3 regions of the Comamonas kerstersii genome follow, and region 1 is predicted to be linked to each of the others. Evidence: riboswitches for the same ligand, from Rfam matches in the RefSeq annotation. Region 1 holds a riboswitch; each other region holds the start of a gene.

The links. A riboswitch is a leader RNA that binds a small molecule or an ion and turns the genes downstream of it on or off. The one in region 1 is predicted to bind cobalamin.
Region 2: linked by a shared signal. The riboswitch ahead of nrdH (glutaredoxin-like protein NrdH) and the one ahead of cobU (bifunctional adenosylcobinamide kinase/adenosylcobinamide-phosphate guanylyltransferase) in region 1 are both predicted to bind cobalamin.
Region 3: linked by a shared signal. The riboswitch ahead of B5M06_RS15615 (TonB-dependent receptor domain-containing protein) and the one ahead of cobU (bifunctional adenosylcobinamide kinase/adenosylcobinamide-phosphate guanylyltransferase) in region 1 are both predicted to bind cobalamin.

The regions. Positions count from the first base shown of each region.
Region 1 is NZ_CP020121.1:2,507,326-2,514,828, reverse strand. Features, by position in the region: gene B5M06_RS11775 (FecCD family ABC transporter permease) at 1-488, opposite strand, end outside; gene B5M06_RS11770 (ABC transporter substrate-binding protein) at 580-1,488, opposite strand; gene cobU (bifunctional adenosylcobinamide kinase/adenosylcobinamide-phosphate guanylyltransferase) at 1,485-2,072, opposite strand; cobalamin riboswitch at 2,238-2,480, opposite strand; gene B5M06_RS11760 (DUF5320 domain-containing protein) at 2,644-2,856, shown strand; gene B5M06_RS11755 (cell division protein ZapA) at 2,853-3,293, shown strand; gene B5M06_RS11750 (sulfite exporter TauE/SafE family protein) at 3,538-4,251, opposite strand; gene hemN (oxygen-independent coproporphyrinogen III oxidase) at 4,257-5,636, opposite strand; gene fnr (fumarate/nitrate reduction transcriptional regulator Fnr) at 5,844-6,575, shown strand; gene B5M06_RS11735 (FixH family protein) at 6,775-7,053, opposite strand; gene ccoG (cytochrome c oxidase accessory protein CcoG) at 7,120-7,503, opposite strand, start outside.
Region 2 is NZ_CP020121.1:2,933,967-2,941,469, reverse strand. Features, by position in the region: gene nrdE (class 1b ribonucleoside-diphosphate reductase subunit alpha) at 1-1,720, opposite strand, end outside; gene nrdI (class Ib ribonucleoside-diphosphate reductase assembly flavoprotein NrdI) at 1,717-2,145, opposite strand; gene nrdH (glutaredoxin-like protein NrdH) at 2,149-2,376, opposite strand; cobalamin riboswitch at 2,553-2,787, opposite strand; gene hsdR (type I restriction-modification system endonuclease) at 3,088-6,570, shown strand; gene B5M06_RS13865 (class I SAM-dependent DNA methyltransferase) at 6,745-7,503, shown strand, end outside.
Region 3 is NZ_CP020121.1:3,323,143-3,330,645, forward strand. Features, by position in the region: gene B5M06_RS15570 (SPFH domain-containing protein) at 1-345, shown strand, start outside; tRNA gene B5M06_RS15575 (tRNA-Ser) at 442-532, shown strand; gene B5M06_RS15585 (MBL fold metallo-hydrolase) at 722-1,645, opposite strand; gene B5M06_RS15590 (YgaP family membrane protein) at 1,781-1,978, shown strand; partial or broken gene B5M06_RS17745 (transposase) at 2,087-3,159, shown strand; gene B5M06_RS15600 (ArsR/SmtB family transcription factor) at 3,276-3,614, shown strand; gene B5M06_RS15605 (YeeE/YedE family protein) at 3,611-4,054, shown strand; gene B5M06_RS15610 (YeeE/YedE family protein) at 4,080-4,493, shown strand; cobalamin riboswitch at 4,761-4,994, shown strand; gene B5M06_RS15615 (TonB-dependent receptor domain-containing protein) at 5,070-6,965, shown strand; gene B5M06_RS15620 (ABC transporter substrate-binding protein) at 6,965-7,503, shown strand, end outside.

The sequences.
Region 1 (7,503 bases):
ATGGCGCTGAGCACCACGCCCACCACCACCCCGGCCAGCAAAAGGCGCAGACTGTTTTGCACGCCCTGCGCCAGCATCAGCGCCAGCAGCACGGCAATGCCAGCACCCACAAAGGCCATGCCCGTCATGCCCAGGCGCTGCATCCATTCCATGCCCATGGCGGTCGAGCCGCCCAGCACCATGGCGACCGCACCGCCCAGCGAAGCGCCCGAGGCGCTGCCCAGCAGATAAGGATCGGCCAGCGGGTTGCGAAACAGCCCCTGCGCCACCGCACCTGCCAGCCCCAGCAATGCGCCCGCCAGCCAGGCGCCCAGCGTGCGCGGCAGGCGAATGTCCCAGACGATCTGCCAGGCCACAGGGTCCTGCTGCATGTGCCACACGCTTTCCCAGCCGGTGCTGCCCACACTGGCACCGATGCCCATGGCGCCCACACTCAGCAGCAGCAGGCCCAGCGCCAGCCAGGCACTGCGCCGTTTTTCACGAAACAAGCTGCTGTTTTCTTGAAACAAGCTGCTGTTTTCTTGAAACAAGCTGCTGTTTTCTTGAAACAAGCTGGTGTTTTCACGCGACATGGCACTGTTATTCATGGCCACGGCGAGGTGCTTTCTCACGCACGCAGCGTGCAATCAGTGCGGCGGCTTCGTCCATGCGCGGCCCGGGGCGCACGATCACATCGGACTCTCTTGCATCAAAAGTACAGATGCGCTGCTGCTTCACAGCCTCCAGCGACTGCCAGCCCGGGTAGGACGAGGCAGCCTGCATGCTGTGGTTGACCATCAAAATCACATCAGGCCGCGCACGCACGATGAACTCCGGGTTCACGCGCGGAAACGGCCCCATCTCCTGCGGCACCACATTGCCCAGTTGCATGCGGCTGAGCATTTCCCCGATAAAAGACGATGGCCCCGCCACATACGGCCCACGGCTGACTTCAAAGTACACGCGCGCACCCTGCACTTCTGGTGGCAGGGACTGCGCCGCTGCCTGCACCCCGTTCTGCATACGCTGCCACACGGCCTGCACCTGCTGCGGTGGCTGGCCCAGCACCACGCCCACGGAATGCATCACGCGCAGCACATCGGCCGACGTACGGGGCTCCAATGCCACCGTGCGCAGGCCCAGCGCCTCCAGACGCTCGCCCACGCGCGCCGAACTGGACAGCAGCACCACATCGGGCTTGAGCGCCACAATGGCTTCCACATTCGGGTCCAGCCCACCGCCCACCACGGGCAGCTTGCGCTGCAAGTCTTCAGGCCAGTTGGAATAGCGGTCCACCCCGACCAGCTTGTCGCAGGCCCCCAGCGCGCACACGGTCTCAGTCAGCGAAGGCAGCAGGCTCACAATGCGCTGTGGTGGCTGACTCAGCACCACGCTACGGCCGCGCTCATCCTTGAGCGCCTCAGGCGGCACATCGGCAGCCTGCACACTGCCCAGCAGGCCCAGCCAGCAGGCTGCCAGCAGGCTGCAGCGTCGTATATAGCGCTTCATTTGAGCTGCAGTGGCAGGCCAGCTGCCATCAAAGTCACGCGACTGCATGCCTGCGCCACGTCCTGGTTCAGGCGGCCCAGTGCATCTACAAAGGCACGTACCTCACGCCCCATGGGAATCACGCCCATGCCAATCTCATTGCCCACCAGCACCACCGGCCCGGGGCACCGAGGAAACACTTCCAGAAAAAGAGCACGCTGCGCGCTCCAGTCCTGCGTCAGCGGCTGGTTTGGCTCAAATTCCACGCCTTCCATGGGCATCATCCAGTTGGTGAGCCACAGCGTCAGGCAATCCACCACCACCAGCGTCTGCGCATTGCTGTGCTGCTGCAGCGCCTGGGCCAGCAGACGTGGCGCTTCCACCGTCTGCATGCCTGGCACGCGCTGTGCACGGTCTGTCTGGTGGCGTGCGATGCGCACGCGCATTTCCTCATCCCAGGCCTGACCCGTAGCCAGATACACGGCGCGGCGACCAGCACTGCCTGCGATCCAGTCGCGCGCGGCCAGCTCTGCACGGCGCGTCTTGCCGCTTTTCTGGCCGCCCAGAATCAGTTCCTGCCAGGGCCCGTGATTCACAATATTCATAGAAATGGCTGTCTGAGCGCACATACCATGGCTTCAACTGCTGCGTCAGCAGTCTGCGGACCCGCTGAAAACATCCAGAGCCGATGAAAGTGCATGCACATCGTGTAGAAGATCACCCGCGCCAGCCTCCCCGCCAGCCATGGGCAAAACAATAGCCGCCTGCGCGTGCTACACCTGATGTTGGCCGGTATCCGGGCTGGTTCGTCAAGACCATCGCCTTCCCAAATGCTTGTTCAAGGCATTCAGTGGCTGCGTGGATGGCTGGGTGCCAGATCTGACACCAGGAACTCACCGTTGCGGGGGCAGCGCAGGCTAGATGTACGCGAAGGATTCGCCGCATCGCCCTGCTTCCCGTTGAACTGCACACTTGTGAACCAAGTTGCGAGCACCAACATTGAATCCGCTGATTTTAGCGGTCCACACCACTCCCCCACTGGATACACAAAGTTACACCCCAATGAAAAACCAAGGCAAGCTGCGTACAAAGCCATGCAAGTTCGCAGATATGCTCACCGATCTCACCTAGTTTTGCATTCTCGCGAAGAGTGGAGTCCTACAATTAGAGCAATCCATGACGACACCATCGATCCTTGCCCCCATTACCGAGCGTGTAGAGCTGCTGCTGGCCAAGCACGAAGCGCTGGAGCACGCCAATCGCCTGCTCACCGAAGAGATTCAAGCCCTGCAAAAAGAGCGCGACTCGCTGAGGTCACGCCTGAAGGCCGCGCGTGCACGTGTGGATGAGTTGATCGAGCGTCTGCCAGAAAACCGGGAGGCACGATGAGCAAGCTGGACGTCACGATTCTGCATCAGGACTATGTACTGACCTGCCCTGACGGACAGGAAGCACAGCTCCTGGAGGCCGTAGAGCGCGTGGATCAGCAGTTCCAGAAAATGCGTGACTCCAGCAAGCTGCGTGCCCGCGAGCATGTGGCGGTGCTGCTGGCTGTCAATCTGGCGTTTGAAAATCTGAAACTGCGCGAACAGCTGCTCGACCTGCAGCAGCAGCTGTCTTCTCAGCTGAGCAATGAAGATGGCGAACGCCTGCAGACGCTGGAAGCACTGCTTGCGCAGGAGCAGGCACAGGCCGAACAGCTGCTGCAGCGCCTGGATCAAGCACTGGGGACTGAGCCCAGTTCTGCTGACGAAGCACAGGCACAACCTTCTCTAGACAATGACAATGGTGTGGAATTGCCTGCAGCACCACAAGAACCGCAGTAAAATTGCACCCGTCTGCAACCCGCCGGGCTTTATATTGCCTTGAACCAATGCTCATTGAGCACGGGCTTGATACATTGCCTAGCAAGCGTGATCGTCTCGCGTCAGATGAACCCAACGTTAGGTTGCTCTCGCCCACCTGAACCCCCGGTTCAGGTTGACGGCCCGGTGGCTTTGCAGACACCTTCATCGGCAGTTCCGCCAACCTCCCCCCCCCCGCTTCTTTAGCTTTAGCTTTCGATCTGGCCTAACGGCACCACAGTGATGGCTTGTAAATCAGATCCATCCACAGTGCCCACAACGACACCAGCACCAGCATGCCACCTGCTGCACGCGTGCCCCACGCACTGCGAAAACGGCTGACACGGCCACTGAGCCAGCGCCATGCATAAGGCGCAGCCAGCAGCCACAGCGCCCCACCCAGACCAAAAGCCACCATACTCAAGCCCCCCGCCAGTGGCGAAGCGCTCAGCGCCGCCACCAAAATGGCGGAATACAGCAAGCCGCAGGGCATCAAGGCCCAGCACATCCCCGCCAGCACCACACCGCCTCGCATGGCCAGTACAGGCTGGACCTTGCTCCAGGCCATGCGCCCGGCACGCTCCAGCCACAGCGGCTGCTGCCCCTGAAACAGCATCAGAAGGCCCCAGGCCAGAATGGCCAGGTGCATCATCACCCACACAGGATGCAGCATGGAGGTGCGGTCTGAAAACCAGGCCACCTGCTCCATGGCAAACGCAGCCACTGCTCCCAGCACGCCATAGCCCAGCAAGCGACCTGCGTGAAACTGCGTGGCACTCCATACAGGCCATGCAGCAGGTTGAGGCAACGTCGCATGCATCTGCACCGCCTTGCCATGCCCTTGAATCACGGCATGGCAGGGTGCTGCGCACATAGCAAGACAATGGGGCCCACCCACGAGCCCCATGAAAAATGCAGTCCACAAAAACGAAAGTGTCATAAAGATCAGATGATCCGCGAGAATCTCGCGCGATCACGTGCTTCTTGCAAATAGCGGTCAAACACCAATGCTACGCCACGCACGAAGAACCAGCCCTTGGCCGTCACGCGGATGCAGTCGTCCAGAATCTCCACCAGACCTTCTTCTTCCTGCGTCCTCAGTGCCTCAATCTCGGCAGCGAAATACTTGCGAAAGTCAATGAGCCATGCACTGTTGATGGACTCATACTGCACCTCGCCCTGACACATGATGGCCATGATCACCGCACGGCGCAGCATGTCATCACGCGAAAGCGCCAGGCCACGCACGATGGGCAGACGCCCCTGATCGAGCAGGTCGTAATACTCTTCCAGCGTCTTGGCATTCTGGCTGTAGGTGGCCCCTACGCGACCAATGGCCGAAACACCCAGTGCAATCAGATCGCAGTCAGGCTGTGTGCTGTAGCCCTGGAAGTTGCGATGCAGGCGACCCTGGCGCTTGGCTACGGCCAGTGAATCTTCAGGCAGGGCAAAGTGGTCCATGCCCACGTACACATAACCAGCCTCCATGAAACTGTCCAGCGCCGCAGCCAGCATATTGACCTTGTCCGCTGCTGCAGGCAGATCCGCCTGAAGAATGCGACGCTGAGGCTTGAAGCGCTCGGGCAGATGTGCATAGGCATACAGCGCAATACGATCAGGGCGCAGCTCGGCCACTTGCTGCAGCGTTCTAGCGAAGGACTTTTCATTTTGCTTGGGCAGGCCGTAGATCAAGTCCACATTGATCGACTCAAAGCCCAGCTCACGTGAAGCGGCCACCAGATCAAACACCTGCTCGGCAGGCTGCTCACGGTGCACCGCTTTTTGTACATCCGGGTCAAAGTCCTGCACCCCAAAGCTCAGGCGGTTAAAGCCCATGGCCTTGAGGGCGGCCAGACGCTCACGTGTCACAGTACGTGGGTCAACTTCAATGGAGTACTCACCCGCTTCATCAAAGACAAAGCGCTGGCGCAGCATGTCCCACATCTGCACCAGTTGCTCGTCCGAAAGAAATGTCGGCGTTCCACCACCTATGTGAAGCTGGCTGACCAGCTGACCTCTTCCACAATGGGCCAGATGCAGATCCAGCTCCCGCTCAAGATACTGTAGGTACGTGACCGCACGCTCGTGGTGCTTGGTGATGATCTTGTTGCATGCACAGTAGTAACACAAAGAGTTACAAAATGGGATGTGCACATACAGCGACATTGGCGACTTGGCCGCTGCAGAAATTTTGCGTTGCTTTAATGCCAAGATATAGTCGCTATCACCAAATGCCTCAACGAACCTGTCCGCAGTAGGATAAGAGGTGTAACGAGGTCCTGGCACGTCATAGCGACGCAAGAGTTCCGGGGTGACTGCAGTCATGTTTTCTTCCTTAATGCTGCAACTGTGCAGCAAGATGGCATGCACACTCTTGACATGAATCAAGCACTCACCATAAGGGAAGTGTCAGAATTTGACTGAAATCATTCGAGATACATAGCAAGCGCCCGATAGTCCCCGTTTATTGACATCCAACTTTTAATTCTGGCCTTTACACCCGTGTCTACCTCGTGTTCAGGCCTTGCGTACATGACTCCACCAACCATCAAAGTAACCTGCTCCAATTGCAACCTGCGTGAACTGTGCATGCCCGTCGGTTTAAATGACCAGCAGCTGCAGCGCATCGACGACATTGTGGCTACGCGCCGCAAAGTCAAGCGCGGGATGACACTGTTCCGCAACGGAGAGCCTTTCACGTCGCTGTATGCCATCCGCACGGGCTTTTTCAAGACATGCGTAGCCACCGAAGACGGACGCGATCAGGTCACAGGTTTCCAGATGGCGGGAGAGATCATCGGGCTCGATGGCATCGTCAATGACCACCACACCTGCGATGCAATCGCACTGGAAGATGCCGAAGTCTGCGTGATGCCCTTTGACAGCCTCGAAGAGATCTCGCGCGAGGTTACAGCCCTGCAGACGCACGTACACAAAGTGATGAGCCGCGAAATCGTGCGCGAGCACAGCGTCATGCTGCTGCTGGGCAGCATGCGCGCCGAAGAGCGTCTGGCGGCCTTTATTCTGAATCTGGTGCAGCGCCTGCATGCACGCGGCTTCTCCTCGTCAGAACTCATTTTGCGTATGACCCGCGAGGAAATTGGCAGCTATCTGGGTCTGAAGCTGGAAACCGTCAGCCGCACTTTCTCCAAGTTTGTGGATGAAGGCTGGGTCGAAGTGAAGCAGCGCCACGTTCGAATTCTGGACACTGCCGCCCTGCAGCGCCTGGTCAACAGCCAGCACGACTGCAACAAGCAGCTGTAAACTCAGCCAGCCTGCGCTCTCACACACCCAAACGCCCACTGCATGCTGTGGGCGTTTGCTTTGGGTGCGATGCCAGAGCATCTACACCGCATAAAAAATAGCGGCTAGCGCTTGATTTATCAGTATTTCAGATACAAAAGTATCTCAAACACCCATAAAACAAGCGCTAGCCGCTCCTCTTTTTAAGAAGCTGCAAGTATCACTTGGGTGTCAGATCAGGCAAATCTTCATCAGGTGTAACAACATGGTTGCGCACGGCGCCTGCAGGCGCCAGGCTTTTTTCCAGCTTCTGGTTGATATTCAGCCCCTCCTGGTAGTAGTTCGGATCCACCACAGGGTCAGCGCCATCCATGGCAATCATGGCCGTCACAACGCCTGCCACCACGACGATGGCAGGGCCTGCCAGCACCATCCATACATGGCCATACTTCCACCACGGACCGGATGCTGACTCCACTTGTTTTCCTAGCTGGGACATTTCGAACACTCTCTTCCTTCAACAGAAAGTGTGCACAGCAACGCCATGCACACTACAGGATCATTTTTAGCGCGGCACGAGGAAGACAGATTTCTCCGTCACATGCCCTTGGCCACTTTGCGCTGCGATATCAAACTCAATGGCGTGTGAGCCAGCGCTGGCCGCACCGTAAGGAATCTGCACTCGCACCGCTACGCCGCGCGTCTGTGCAGGATCAACCTTGACGGTCTGCCCTTCCACCAGCTCAATGCCTTGAATACCCTGCACCGACACCTTATAGGTCTGCGCTTGCTCGGTCGCGTTCATCACCTGCAGACGATACACATTTTCGAGCTTGCCGCCTGCAACAATGCGTGCCAGTGAAGCGCGGTCACGGATGACGTCCACCTTCAGCGGTTCTCTGATGGCCAGACTGATGGCCATGGCCGCTGCCAGTGCCAGCAAAATGCT
Region 2 (7,503 bases), 430 kb from region 1:
ACAGGCCGTGCGCCATCACGTCCTTTTTCAGCTGTTCCCAGTCTGCACGGGTAGGCAGCTGCACGCCGGTCTTGGCAAACAGGGCTTTCACCGTTTCAGAGGTGGGCAGCCAGTCGCGGGACACGTACTTGTCAAAGTACTCGCCCGTGGCGTACTTGCTGTCTTCAAAGCCTACAAAGCGCTTTTGCTTTTCCTGGGCCAGCAGGCAGGAGGCACGCAGGCAGTGGAAAGCCACGGCAGCAAAGTAGACACTCGTGAATTCCACCGCCTCAGGGCTGTCGTAGTGAATGCGTTCACGTGCCAGATAGCCGTGCAGGTTCATCTGGCCCAGGCCAATGGCGTGGCTGTCCTCATTGCCCTGGCGCACCGAAGGCACGGAGTTGATGGAGCTCATCTCCGACACGGCAGTCAGCGCTCGGATGGCGGTTTCCACGGCCGCGCCCAGATTGCCGCCGTCCATGGTCGTGGCAATGTTCAGCGAACCCAGGTTGCACGAAATATCGTTGCCAATGTGCTCGTAGTTCAGGTCTTCGCCCAGCACGGACGGTGTATTGACCTGCAGAATCTCCGAGCACAGGTTGGACATGTTGATGCGGCCCGCAATCGGGTTGGCGCGGTTGGCCGTGTCCTCGAACAGAATGTAAGGGTAGCCCGACTCAAACTGGATCTCGGCAATGGTCTGGAAGAACTCACGTGCCTTGATCTTGGTTTTCTTGATGCGGGGGTCGTCCACCATCTCCTTGTAGTGTTCGGTCACGGAGATGTCGGCAAAAGGCTTGCCGTAGACGCGCTCGACGTCATAGGGCGAGAACAGGTACATGTCCTCGTTCTTCTTGGCCAGCTCGAACGTAATGTCCGGAATCACCACGCCCAGCGACAGCGTCTTGATGCGGATCTTCTCGTCCGCGTTTTCACGCTTGGTGTCCAGGAATCGCATGATGTCAGGGTGGTGTGCGTTCAGATACACCGCACCTGCGCCCTGGCGTGCGCCCAACTGGTTGGCATAGGAGAAGCCGTCTTCCAGCAGCTTCATCACGGGAATCACGCCCGAAGACTGGTTCTGGATGCCCTTGATGGGCGCGCCTTGCTCGCGCAGATTGCTCAGCAGCAGGGCCACGCCGCCACCGCGCTTGGACAGCTGCAGGGCAGAGTTGATGCCGCGGCCAATGCTCTCCATGTTGTCTTCCAGACGCAGCAGGAAGCACGACACCAGCTCGCCACGCTGTTTCTTGCCAGCGTTCAGGAAGGTAGGCGTTGCAGGCTGAAAGCGCCCGGCAATGATCTCTTCCATCATGCGCATGGCCAGCTTTTCATCGCCACGGGCCAGCGACAGTGCCGTCATGACGACACGGTCTTCAAAGCGCTCCAGATAGCGCTTGCCGTCACGGGTCTTCAGGGTGTAGGCCGTGTAGTACTTGTAGGCACCCAGGAAGGTAGGGAAGCGGAACTTCTTGGCAAACGCGGCCTTGAAGATCTGTTCAATAAATTCCGGCGAGTACGCATCCAGCACTTCGCCTTCGTAATAGTTTTCAGTGCGCAGATAGTCCAGCTTTTCCTGCAGGCTGTGAAAGAACACCGTGTTCTGGTTCACATGCTGCAGGAAGTACTGGCGCGCGGCCATGCGGTCGGCATCAAACTGGATCTTGCCCTCAGCATCAGGCAAGTTCAGCATGGCATTCAGGGCGTGATAGTCCAGTTCAGTTGGGGTATGCAAGGTCATGGCGATGCTTGGAAAGCAGAAAATTCAAAGTGTTCAGAAAAATGCTGGTCAATGGCCTGCAGGCGCTGCCAGTCTCTGGCCGTGCCGCTCATCTCGATGCGCAGCAGCAGGGGCACGCCACATTTGCGTGCCACAACTTCTGATGCCTGCGCAAACAGGGCCCCAAAGTTGCGGTCGCCACAGCCAACGACTGCGCGCAGCCACTGGCGGCGCTGCGGGTCATTCAGAAAGCGAATCACAGGCTTGGGCACGGCACCTTTGCCGGTGCTGTCGCCAAACGAGGGGGTGACCAGCACGAACGGACCATCTACCGCTGGCATGGGCGCGTCTACCTCCTGCGGAATGCGCAGTGCGGGCAAACCGGCCTGGCGCAACAGCTTCTCGGTATTGCCAGAGCGGGAGGAGTAGTACACCCAGCGGGTCATGGCTCAGGCGATAGCGCCCAAGGCAGCCAGACGGTCGGGGCGAAAGCCGCTCCAGTGCTCATCACCCGTGAACACCACGGGCACCTGGCGGTAGCCCCAGGCTTGCACTTGTGCGGCCGCTTCCGGGGTTTGCGAGACGTCGATGACCTCATAGGCCACGCCCTGGCGATCCAGAGTGCGTGCAGTCATCGAGCACTGGGGGCAATTGGGTTTGGAGTAAAGCGTAATCATGAAGCCGACAAGTCCAGCAAACACAGGCAGGACGTCGGGCTTGCACATCACAAAAGAAAAGTGAGCACGCAAGCCATGCAGGCATGCGCGACAACCACAAAATCTTCAAAAACATATGCATACCACCCAGGCGTCCCCGCCTGTACGGTTGAGGAAATACATGGAGGAACCAGGTCGTTCCATGTGGTTAGTTGGCCGGTATCCAGACTGGTGGGCCTGGGCAGCACGCCTTCCCAAAGGCTTTCAGGCTTCAGTGGCTGTGTGTGCTACCTTGCACCGCGGTTTGACGCAGCGCGCCTCACTTACTGTTGCGGGGGCAGTTCAGGTTGGCACTGTGAAAAAGTGCGCCCTGATTCCCGTTTAACCTTGCTCAAGCACTCGAGCAAGTGCACCAACGGGCTCAATTCTACGGCCGTTAACCGAGCGAAATATTGCGCTGCATGCCGTGCTTGAATGGCAAAAAAATGCTAGGCACTGAGCACCCCGGAGGGTGGCCTTGTGATCTGAGGATGTGCCGCCCAAGAAATCAAAGACTTAGGCCTTCGACCTTGTCGCATGCCGGCATGCAGGTAGTGCGGCTAAAACACAACACACACTGTATGTATGGGCCAAGAACCATGGCAGACCCTAGGGGTATGGGGCGAAGCGCTTTAATTGCAACACCATGTAACAGCGTCATAATGCAGCAGACAAGAAAAAACACACGGAGCAATGCGGGTGAGCAATTTCGAGTTTTTGCAGGCACATTCCAACGCCTTGGCCACACTGGGCGCCACGGCAGAAAAAATCTTTCCTCACGACCCGGTCAGTTGCGTGGCCAAGCTGCGCCTGCTGGCCGAGGCCATTGCCAAAGACATGGCCAACCGGCTCGGCATCCAGTTGCTGCAGCCCACCCAGGCCGAGTTGCTGCGCGCCATCGATGCCCGCCTGGGGCTGGATGCACAGGTGCGGCAAATGTTTCACTTGTTGCGCACCCGTGGCAATGAAGCCGCGCATGAAGTCGATCACCGCATTGGCTACCGCGAAGCGCTGGAAAGCCTCAAAGTCGCGCGTGAAGTGGCCCTGTGGTTTCACCGCACCTTTGGCAAGGACCCACACTTCAAGCCCGGCCCCTTTCAGCTGCCCGATGACCCCAGCCAGAAGCTCTACGCCCTGCAAAAGCAGATAGAAGATCTGCAGCGCAAGCTCAGCAGCACCGAGGCTGCCAGCAGTGACACTGCCGCGATGGCCGAGCTGCTGCGCCAGCAAGCGGAGCAGGAAAAAGCGCTGGCCGAGCAGGCCCAGCAGGAGCGCGATATTTACGAACAGCTGGCCGAAGAAGCCAGCCAGACCATTGCAGCCCTGAAGGCCGAGCTGCACAAAGCCCAGGCACAGGCCGCGCAGCAACAAGCACCAAGCAGCCAGTCCATGCGCAGCTGGAGCGAGCGCTCCCGCAAGGCGGCCAGCCTGGTGCACATGGACGAAGCCAGCACACGCCTGCTCATCGACCAGATGCTGCGCGACGCGGGCTGGGAGGCCGACACCGTCCACCTGACCCACGCCAAAGGCGCACGCCCGCAGCGCGGCAAAAACCAGGCCATTGCCGAGTGGCCCATGCAAGGCATGCAAAGCGCAGACTATGTGCTGTTTGCCGGGCTGGTGCCTGTGGCCGTGGTGGAGGCCAAGCGCCTGAACCAGAACGTGGCAGGCAAGATCAGCCAGGCAGAGCGCTATGCCCGTGCCTTTTTACCGGCCGATGGCGTGCAGGCCGCGTGGCAGCTGGCCCAGCGCGTGCAGCCCTGGGAAGACGGGCAGGGCGCGCACTTCACCATTCCCTTTGCCTACTCCTGCAATGGTCGCCCTTATGTGAAGCAGCATGAAGAAGCCAGCGGCACCTGGTTTCGTGATCTGCGCCACAGCTCCAACCTCGCCAAGCCGCTGCAGAACTTCCACTCGCCCGAAGGGCTGCTGGACATGCTCCAGCGCGACATTGCCAAGGCGCAGGAGGCGCTGGCGGCCGAAGGCCACGCCTACCTTGGCCTGCGCGACTACCAGGTCAAAGCCATCAGCGCCGTAGAAAGCGCGCTGGCGCAGGGCCAATCCAACTGCCTACTGGCCATGGCGACTGGCACGGGCAAGACGCGCACCATCATTGGCTTGATCTACCGCCTGCTCAAGGCGGAGCGCTTCAAGCGCATTCTGTTTCTGGTGGACCGCACGGCGCTGGGTGACCAGGCGCTGGAAGCCTTTGACGACGTGCTGCTGGAGCAAAACCTGCCGCTGTCCAAGCTCTATAACGTGGCCGATCTGGGCGACATGGCGGCGCAGGCCGAAGACCGCGTGCAAGTCGCCACCGTGCAGGCCATGGTCAAGCGCATCTTTGCCAGCGACAACCCGCCGCCCGTGGACCAGTTTGACTGCATCATCGTGGACGAAGCCCACCGTGGCTACACGCTGGACCAGGAAATGACCGAGGGCGAGCTGGAACTGCGTGACCAGGCCCAGTACCTGTCCACCTACCGCCGGGTGCTGGACTACTTTGATGCGGCCAAGGTGGGGCTGACCGCCACCCCCGCCAAGCACACCAGTGATATTTTTGGCAAACCTGTGTATACGTACAGCTACCGCGAAGCCGTAGCCGATGACTGGCTGATCGACCACGAGCCACCCATTCGCTACACCACGCTGCTCACGCAAAACGGCATCCACTTTGACAAGGGCGAAGCCGTGGAAAGCATCAACCTGCACACAGGCGAGGTGGACCAGGCCGAGCTGGAAGACGAGCTGCACTTTGACGTAGCCAGCTTTAACAAAGGCGTGCTCAACGACAACTTCAACCGCGTGATCTGCAACCAGCTGGCCATGGAGCTGGACCCCTTCAGCGACGAAAAGACCATGATCTTCTGTGCCACCGACACCCATGCCGACAAGGTGGTGCGCATGCTGGGCGAGGCGTTCAAGGAGCTGCATGGCGATGCCTACAACCAGGCCACCGTGGTCAAGATCACCGGCAAGAGCGACAAGGTGGACCAGCTGATCCGCCGCTACAAGAACGAGCCATTTCCCAAAGTGGCCGTCACCGTGGACTTGCTCACCACCGGCATTGATGTGCCCGCCATCTGCAATCTGGTGTTCATGCGCCGCGTGCGCTCACGCATTCTGTATGAGCAGATGATTGGCCGCGCCACGCGCCGCTGCGACAGTATCGGCAAAACCGTGTTCCGCATCTATGACCCCGTGGACCTGTACGCCACGCTGCAGGATGTGAACACCATGCAGCCGCTGGTCAAAGACCCCAAAGTCAGCATCGAGCAGCTGCTGGCCGAGCTGGACAACCCCAAATCCTACGAAGCCGCAGGCAGCAGCCCTGAGCGCCGCCATGCCGACGATGTGCTGGACCAGTTGAACCAGAAGCTCATGCGCGTGCTGCGCAAGGCCGAGCACATGGCGCAAAAGAAACCCGCGCTGAAAGCGCAGCTGCAGCAGCTGGAACAAAGCTGGGGCGTGCCACCGGCCAAGCTGCACCAGCACCTGCATGCCGTGGCCAAAAAAGACGGCGTCAAGGCTGCAGCCAACTTCCTCAAAGAAAACACCCGCCTGCTGGCCCAGCTGGGCGAAGTGCAGCAGCTCATGGGCACGGCCTACCAGCCCGTCCTTTCCACCCACCATGACGAGTTGGTGGCCCGCGAACAAAGCTGGGGCCAGTACGCCAAACCGGCAGATTATCTGGACAGCTTTGCCCGCTTTGTGCGCGAGCAGGTCAACCAGTCCGTGGCGCTGTCCGTCGTGGTCAACCGCCCCAAGGACCTCACGCGCGAGCAGCTGCGCGAAGTGCGCCTGCTGCTCGATGGTGCAGGCTACTCGGAAGCCGCGCTCAAGGCCGCGTGGCGCAACCAGAGCAACCAGGACATTGCCGCAGGCATCGTCGCCTACATCCGCCAGGCTGCGCTGGGCGAGGCGCTGCTGCCTTTCGAGGAGCGCGTCAACCGCGCCATGCAGCGCATCTACGCCATGCACAACTGGATGCCTGCGCAGCGCAGCTGGCTGGAGCGCATTGCCAAACAGCTCAAGCACGAAACCGTGGTGGACCAGAACTTTCTGAACGAAGCCTTCCGCCAGCAAGGCGGCATCAAGCAGGTCAACAAGGTGCTGGACGGCAAGCTGGACAGTGTGGTTGCCACACTCTCCGAAGCCCTGTGGCAGAAAGCCGCCTGAATGCCTGCGGTCGCTTGACCCCTTGCCATCCCTTGCTATGCTGCATGGCAAAACTTTTCATATTTCAGAAAAAAGAGCGGCTAGCGCTGGATTTATAAGCATTTCAGGCATAAAACATGCTCAAACCCATATAAATCCAGCGCTGGCAGCTATCAAAACTACAACACACCCTCTATGACCACCTCTGACATCGTCCAGAAACTCTGGAACCTTTGCGACGTGCTGCGTGACGACGGCATCAACTACAGCGACTACGTCACCGAGCTGGTGCTGCTGCTCTTTATCAAGATGGAGCATGAGAATGTGGAGTCCGGCGTCATCACCGCACCGCTGCTGCCCGAATACGCACGCTGGAAAGAACTACACAGGTTGTCAGGCCCGAACCTGATGAATCACTATAAGGAGACGCTGCTCAAGCTCTCGCGCTCGCAGGATCCGCGTCTAGCAGCCATCTATGCCGATGCGCAGACGCGCCTGAAGGAACCGCGCCATCTGGAGCAGCTCATCCGCAGCCTGGACCAGATTGACTGGTTTGACACTGACAAGGATGGCCTGGGCGACCTGTACGAAGGCCTGCTGGAAAAGAACGCCTCCGAAACCAAAAGCGGCGCAGGCCAGTACTTCACACCACGCCCGCTGATTGACGCCATGATCACCGTCATGCGCCCGCAGGTGGGCGAGACCGTGCAGGACCCGGCCGCAGGCACGGCCGGTTTCCTGATTGCCGCAGACCGCGCCATCCGCGCCCAGACGGACGATTTGCTGGAACTGACCGAAGCCCAGCGCGCCTTTCAGATTGTGGATGCCTATGTGGGCATGGAGCTGGTGCCCAACACCCGGCGCCTCGCGCTCATGAACTGCCTGCTGCACGGCATTGAAGGCCGTGGCGAAGGCGCGATTCGTCTGGGCAACACGCTGGGCAGCGCAGGCAGC
Region 3 (7,503 bases), 820 kb from region 1:
CGCCAGGAGCAAATCAACATCGCTACCGGCGAACGCGAAGCCTTTATCGCCCGCTCCGAAGGTGAAAAGCAGGCCGCCATCAACAAGGCCCAGGGTGAGGCCGCCGCCATTACCACCGTGGCAGAAGCCACGGCCCAGGCACTGGAGCGCGTGGCAGCCGCCATTCGTCAGCCCGGTGGCGAGCAGGCCGTACAGCTCAAGGTGGCAGAAAGCGCGGTCGAGGCCTACAGCAAGGTCGCGCAGGATGCCAACACCACCCTCATCGTGCCCAGCAACATCTCTGAAGTCTCTGGCCTGATTGCCTCTGCCATGCGCGTGGTGCAGCAAGGTAAAAACGGCCAGTAAAAGCCAGTAAAAACTGGCTCTTCAGTGCAAGTTTTTTCGAAAAAATGCGCACCAAGCCAGAAAGGCGCAAAAAGCTGGCTACAATAGCGGTCTTCCGGAAGGGTGGATGAGCGGTTTAAGTCGCACGCCTGGAAAGCGTGTGTAGGTTAATAGCCTACCGCGGGTTCGAATCCCGCCCCTTCCGCCAGAATCGACAACCCCTTGCAAGCGCGAGCTTGCAAGGGGTTTTTCGTTTTCACCGCATCAGATGCAGCCTCGCATCTGCCACACGCACTTCTCTCCAAACTGCCGATTTTCTCCAGTGAATTCTCGAGGCGCTTACTCACCAAGCGCGCTCGAAGCAACACCATGGACGATCACCCCTGAGGAGTGAAAGCTACTCCGTCTCTGCTCCTTGCCAGATGCCATCTGGCGCCTGATCGGGGTCTTTGAGGAATGCATTGATGGGCACTTCGATATAGGTGCGCCCATCTGGCTGAGAAGGAGGCATGCGCCCTGCGCGCAAGTTCACCTGTACGGACGGCAAGATGAGCGTCGGCATCGCCAGGGTCGCATCGCGGCGGTTACGCATGGCCACAAACTCCGCTTCACTGATGCCGTCGCGCACATGAATATTGCCGGCCTTTTGCTCTGCCACCGTGCACACCCAGGCAGCGGCACGATGGGCAGGCGGGTAGTCATGACACACATGAATACAGGTGTCTGCAGGCAGGCTCAAGATGCGCTGTATAGAGCGATACAGCACTGCAGCATCCCCACCGGGAAAGTCGGCACGTGCGGTGCCCACATCGGGCATGAACAAGGTGTCGCCCACAAACACATCACCCCCAACCAGATAGGCCATATCGGCAGGCGTATGCCCGGGCACGAGCATGGCTGTTACGGCCAGACTGCCCACATGAAACACCTCTCCGTCCTCAAACAGGTGATCAAACTGGCTGCCATCGGGCAAGAAACTCCGTTCAAACAGAAAGACTGTGCGGAAGATTTTTTGCACCTGACGAATGTTGGCCCCGATGGCAATCTTGCCGCCCAAGTGGTGGCGAATGTGTTGCGCCCCCGAGATGTGGTCAGCATGGGCATGGGTTTCCAGAATCCATTCGACCTGCCAGTTCTGGCTGCGCACATATTCAATGATGCGATCGCTGCTGGCGCTGGTGAGGTTGCCTGACTTGGCGTCAAAGTCCAGCACGGAGTCAATCACGGCGACCTTGCCAGTACTGGGATCTGCCAGCACATAGCTGACCGTGCCAGTGACAGCATCAAAAAAAGATTCGATATGTGGCTGAGGCATGTGCATGGAGCTTCCTTTGGGTGACGGACTTGCTTTTAATTTACTTTTTAATATAATATAAAAAAATAGATCGTATGCATTCACCCTCTATTCGCAGGTGACAACCATACGCCCTATGTTTTCAACAATCTGGAGACCGCAATGAAAGCAAATATCGGTGGTTGGGATCGTGTGCTGCGCATCGTGCTCGGCTTGGTGCTCATCGGACTGGCTGCGACAGGTACTGTCGGCTGGTGGGGCTGGCTGGGTGTGATTCCCTTGGTCACGGGCCTGGTTCGATTCTGCCCCTTGTACCCGCTACTCGGGTTGAACACCTGTCCGCTACGGAGCAAGAAGTAAATGGTTCATCACGGAATGTCGGGGTAGTTGCCCCTCAAACAGAAACAGCGGTGACATTTCAAGCATGATGGTTGTGCGACCAATCAACATGCAAGAAAGCACCGCTGCATGCGCAAAGATACTACATGGCTGGGCCTTTGGGAGGGTTTCCGGGTTATTGATGCTGACCTTCAAACACCAGGCCAAGCAGTTTTAACGCTTGAGCCGCTACAGGGCAGTAGCAAGTGCAGTGCTTGTCTCAAGCCCTTGGCTCAGGTGCATGAATACGTGCAGCGCACAGTGCGAGATATGCCACTGGTGGACAGGCAGCTGCGTTTGAAGGTCAAGCTGCACAGGCTGGTCTGCCCCGATTGCGGCAAATGCCTGCAACATGTGCCCTGGCTCGATAAGTACAGTCGTTTAACCAAGCGCTTGGTTGAGCATATCCAGCACTTATGCCAGCACATGAGCATCAAGCACGTTGCCAAGACGTTAGGCCTGCATTGGCAGACCGTGCGTGAGCTTGATGCACGCAGGCTGCAGCAACAAATTGACAGCTTGCCACCAGCGCAACCTGAGCGTCTGGTCATGGATGAGTTTGCAATGTTCAAGGGGCATCGCTACGCCAGCGTATCCAAGCTGTCGCCATGGACATGAATACGGCGTTCGACGCAGAGGTCAAGCATTGGTGTCCGAAAGCCAAGGTTGTCTATGACTTGTTCCATGTGGTGGCCAAGTATGGCCGCGAGGTTGTTGCACGCGTGCGTGTTGATGCGGCCAATGCACTGCGCGGGGATAAACGCCAGCGCAAGATGGTCAAAAATGAAGCCCACTTGCACCCTGAACAAAAGCAGCACCTGCAGCAAGTGCTACAGGCCAATCAGCCCCGGATGACGGTCTATGTGCTCAAAGATGAGCTCAAGCAACTGTGGAACTGTTCAGACCCTTGGCAGTTCAGGCGCAGCTGGAGACAGTGGCATGAGCACTGCCAGCAAAGTGGCATTGCCTGCTTGCAGCAGTTTGCCAAAAAGCTCAGCAAGTACTGGCGCGGCATACTCTCCCGTATGCGCTGGCCCATGCACACAGGTTTGCTGGAGGGTATCAACAACCGCATCAAACTCATCAAGCGCATGGCCTACGGATATCGCAACACTGAATACTTCTTCTTGAAGATCAAGGCCGCATTCCCCGGAAATCCGTGAAGAACCAAGTAAATCCGCCACAGACTGCTCTCAAAGCATTTTGGAACTAGCAAAACATTGGGCACCACAAGCGCCCAATGCTGGAAAAGATGACAAACGAAAATTTCAACGAGCCAATGACAGACATCACCAACAGTCTGGATTTGGCCAGCATGCGTGCCCATGCCAGTGAAGCGGTGAGCATGCTCAAGCTACTTGGCAATGAAGATCGCTTGATGCTGCTTTGCCAGATCTCATTACAAGAGCGCACAGTGACGGAGTTGGAGCAGCTGACAGGCATTACCCAGCCTACCTTGTCGCAGCAGCTGGGTGTGCTGCGCAGAGAAGGCCTGGTGTCGACGCGCCGCGAAGGCAAGTTCATCTGGTATCAATTGGCCGATGCTCGTGCTCTGCAGCTTATGCAAGTGGTGCATCAATTGTTTTGCGGCCCTGCCGCGCATGGAGCTCAGTCATGAGTATTTATTGGGAAGCTTTTACGCCGTGGTCGTCCTTGGCGGGCGGGGTGTTGATTGGATTAGCCGCCGCTTTGATGGTGGTGTTGCTGGGCCGCATTGCTGGCATTAGCGGTATTTTGGGAGGCTTGCTGCAGAAGGCCACATGGGGCTCGGTGCGCCAGTGGGGTTGGCGTGCAGCCTTTGTAGCGGGCATGCTGCTTGCACCGCTGCTGTGGCAGATGTTTGCTCCACTGCCAGCCATGCAAATGCCCTCCAACCCCATGCTGATCATCAGCGCAGGCTTGCTGGTAGGTTTCGGCACGCGACTAGGTTCGGGCTGTACCAGTGGCCATGGTGTATGTGGTTTGTCGCGTTTGTCCATTCGCTCATTGGCCGCCACGTTGATGTTCATGGCCACAGGCGTGGCGACAGTGTTCATCATGCGCCATGTAGTGGCTTGAACAGCAAAGAAAAAGGAGTCACACCATGATTGCAATCGCTGCATTGATTGCGGGTTTAGTGTTCGGTTTGGGGCTGATCCTCTCCGGCATGGGCAACCCCGCCAAAGTGCAAAACTTTCTGGATATTTTTGGCACCTGGGACCCCTCGCTGGGCTTGGTGATGGGCGGAGCAATTGCCGTAGGGCTGGTCGCTTTTACATGGGCTAAGCGCCGCAAAACCTCGGCACTGGGTGAGCCCATGCAGCTACCAACGGCCACGGTAGTAGATCGCAAGCTGCTGACGGGCGCCGCCATGTTTGGCGCTGGCTGGGGCCTGGCAGGGTTTTGCCCCGGCCCTGCCGTGATGAATCTGGCCACCCTGCAGATGGAGGTCTGGCTGTTTGTAGCAGCCATGCTGGCAGGAATGGTGCTGCAGCATGTCACAGCCAAAAACCGTTGATAGCCAACACTGTCGCAGCAGCAAAAAAACTCCGTGGGGCTGAAGCAGCCCACAGCCTGCCGTTCAGGCGGTCAGCACACAAGACTGAGCAATGCCGCTGCCCTGCAGTAGCTATCGAGGCATAGCCACCGCTGAGGTTATGCCAAGCACCTCACTGCATTGACGAACTGCAACAACACCGCTGAAACACGCAAAAACCGGGTGATGCTGTGCCATATGGCAACAGCCATCGCCAAGTCAGGCTGCACAACACTGTTTTGCGCTCTAGAATCCACGCTGATTTCTGGTGCTCGCGTGGCCGTTCAGGCCATGCTGATAAACGAGAAACATGGAGGTTTTGCGCTCTACAGCGCCTTACCTTGCATGTACTGCCCCCGCAACAGTGTGTGCACAGGTCGTAAGACCAGCCTGTCGTTCCACAGCCACTGAAGCCTCGTGCTTTGGGAAGGCTTCGACAGTCGGTGCATCAGTCTGGATACCGGCCAGAAATTGGTTCGAGGCAGCCGCCCTGCGCAGCTGCCCCGGTGGTTTTGTGACGCACATGCGGGGACGCTGTGCGTGCAGCTCAAAATTTTTATGTCTCTCCAAACCTCCTTGAAGCAGGGTGCCGTGGGCACGTCTGCGCGTTTTGCTTTAGCTGTGGTTACGATAACCGCTACGGCCTTGACACAAAAGGTCGCCGCAGAAGAAGCGCGCATGAATCCCACGGTTGTGACGGCGACCCGCTCCGAAACAAAACTGGACGAAACTTTGGCCGACGTGCGTGTGATCACACAAGAACAAATAGGGAATTTTGCTGGACGCTCTTTGGCTGAAATCATGCAACGACTGGCTGGCGTCCGTATGTCAAGCAATGGAGGACGGGGCAATACACAGTCCTTCACGATTCGTGGAAGTGACCAAGTAATTTTGCTTATCGATGGAGTGCGTTTTGGCTCGGCCACAATGGGAACTCCCACTCTAGCTAGCCTTCCGATCGAACAAATCGAACGCATTGAAGTAGTACAAGGCCCCGCCTCAGCTCTGTATGGCAGTGATGCCATTGGAGGCGTGATTCAAATTTTTACCAAACAAGGTAAAGGTGCCAAAAAAGCCTTTAAACCGCATGCCGACATTACCTGGGGCAGTGCTGGCTACAAAGATGCCAATGCTGGGTTTATTGGCACCCAGCAAGGCTGGAACTACAGTTTGAATGTATCCCGCGTGCTCGATCCTGGATTTTCTTCAACGAACAAAAAAGCCGGCCCCAAACATAGTCCAGATAAAGATAAATTTAACCAAACGGCTGTCAGTGCCAGCCTGGGTTACGCATTCAATGATGCTTGGCGCTTAGATGCCAATCTACTGCAAGCCCAAAGCTATGCTGAGTTTGATAATGCGGACTACAACAATTTGCTTCAAGATGCATGGCTTAATTCACAAGCCGGGACACGCTCCTTGAAGCTATCCGGTGTTGTGAGTCCTACGTGGAAAACCCATCTGAGCTTAGCTCGCTCTATGGACAAGCAAAGCAACCAATATCACACCGTATCAACCAATACGCGCCACAGTGATAAGTTCAACACCACTCAAGACGAAATCCAGTGGGGTAATGAAATAAAAACGGCAGCAGGTATCGTTGTCGCTGGTTTTGACCATTTAAAACAAAAAATAGATACGTCTACCCCATTTGACACCACCAGCCGTACCACGAATGCTGTCTACGCAGGTGTGAATGGTAGTCACGCAGGCCACTCTTGGCAGATCAATTTGCGTCGAGATGACAACTCTCAATACGGTGGTTACAACACCTGGGGGCTGACCTATGGTTATGAAATTTTTTCTTCTCTCAAAGCACATATCAGTCGCTCCAGCAGCTTAACTGCGCCTACTTTCAATGACCTGTACTACCCAAGAAGTGGAAATCCTCTGCTGCAGCCTGAAACAGCAAAAAGCAATGAAATTGGTCTTACATGGGATATTGGTGTACACAATCTTAAGTTGGTAGGTTTTGATAACAAAGTTAAAAACTTGATTGCTTGGGCACCTTCCGATCCAGCAGATCCAAATAACAGCCCTTGGTTTCCCGCCAACGTTAATCAAGCACAGCTCAAGGGCTGGTCACTGCTATATAGCGTCAGCGGCACGCATTGGAATTTGAATGCAAATTACGAGCGATTAAATGCCCACGATGGTTCCGGCTTACCTCTATACAACCTAGCTAAAGATCAAGCCAGCGTTGCACTTGATGCTTACTGGGGGGCTTGGAAGATAGGTGCATCTGCACTACATGTTGGCAAGCGTCAGCGCTCTACAGCCGCTTATCTTCCTAGTTACACCACAGTAGATGCCTATGCCGAATACCAGCTTGCCAAAGATTGGGCGCTACAAGCACGTGTGGCTAACCTGACTGACAAGGAATACGAAACCGTTTATGGCTACAACCAACGTGGCCGCGCTGGTTATCTGACGCTCAAATGGGCCCCTAAATAATGCCCAAGCTGCGCATCTACAGCGCAGCGTGCCTTGTGACCCTGTCCGCCCTTTATGGGCAGGCATGGGCCCAGGCACAGCGCGTGATCTCTTTACTGCCTTCTGCTACGGAGGCAGTTTGTGTTTTAGGGGCCTGCGATCGCCTCGTAGGTGTGGATGATTTCTCGCTGGACCCGCCAGAAGTTGCCAAGCTCCCACGGCTGGGAAAAACCTGGCAACCTCGTCTCGAAGAAATTGTTCAGCTACAGCCCGATCTGGTACTGGTGGGGCGCGCTCCGCAAGTAATTCAAAAGCTGCAGGCACTGGGCCTGAATGTGCAGGAAGTCGATGCCTTATCAATAGAGGAAGTCCGCAGCGTCTTGCAGCGCTTAGATGGTCTACTGGACACGCAGGCTGCACCAGCGGTGATTGCCGCCATGGACCAAAAGCTCGATGCATTGCGCGAGCAAGCTGCAAAAATTCCAGCACAGCGTGTCTATATCGAGCTTGATGCTGCGCTTTACAGCGCCGCGCCCAGCTCCTTTATTGGTGAGTTGTT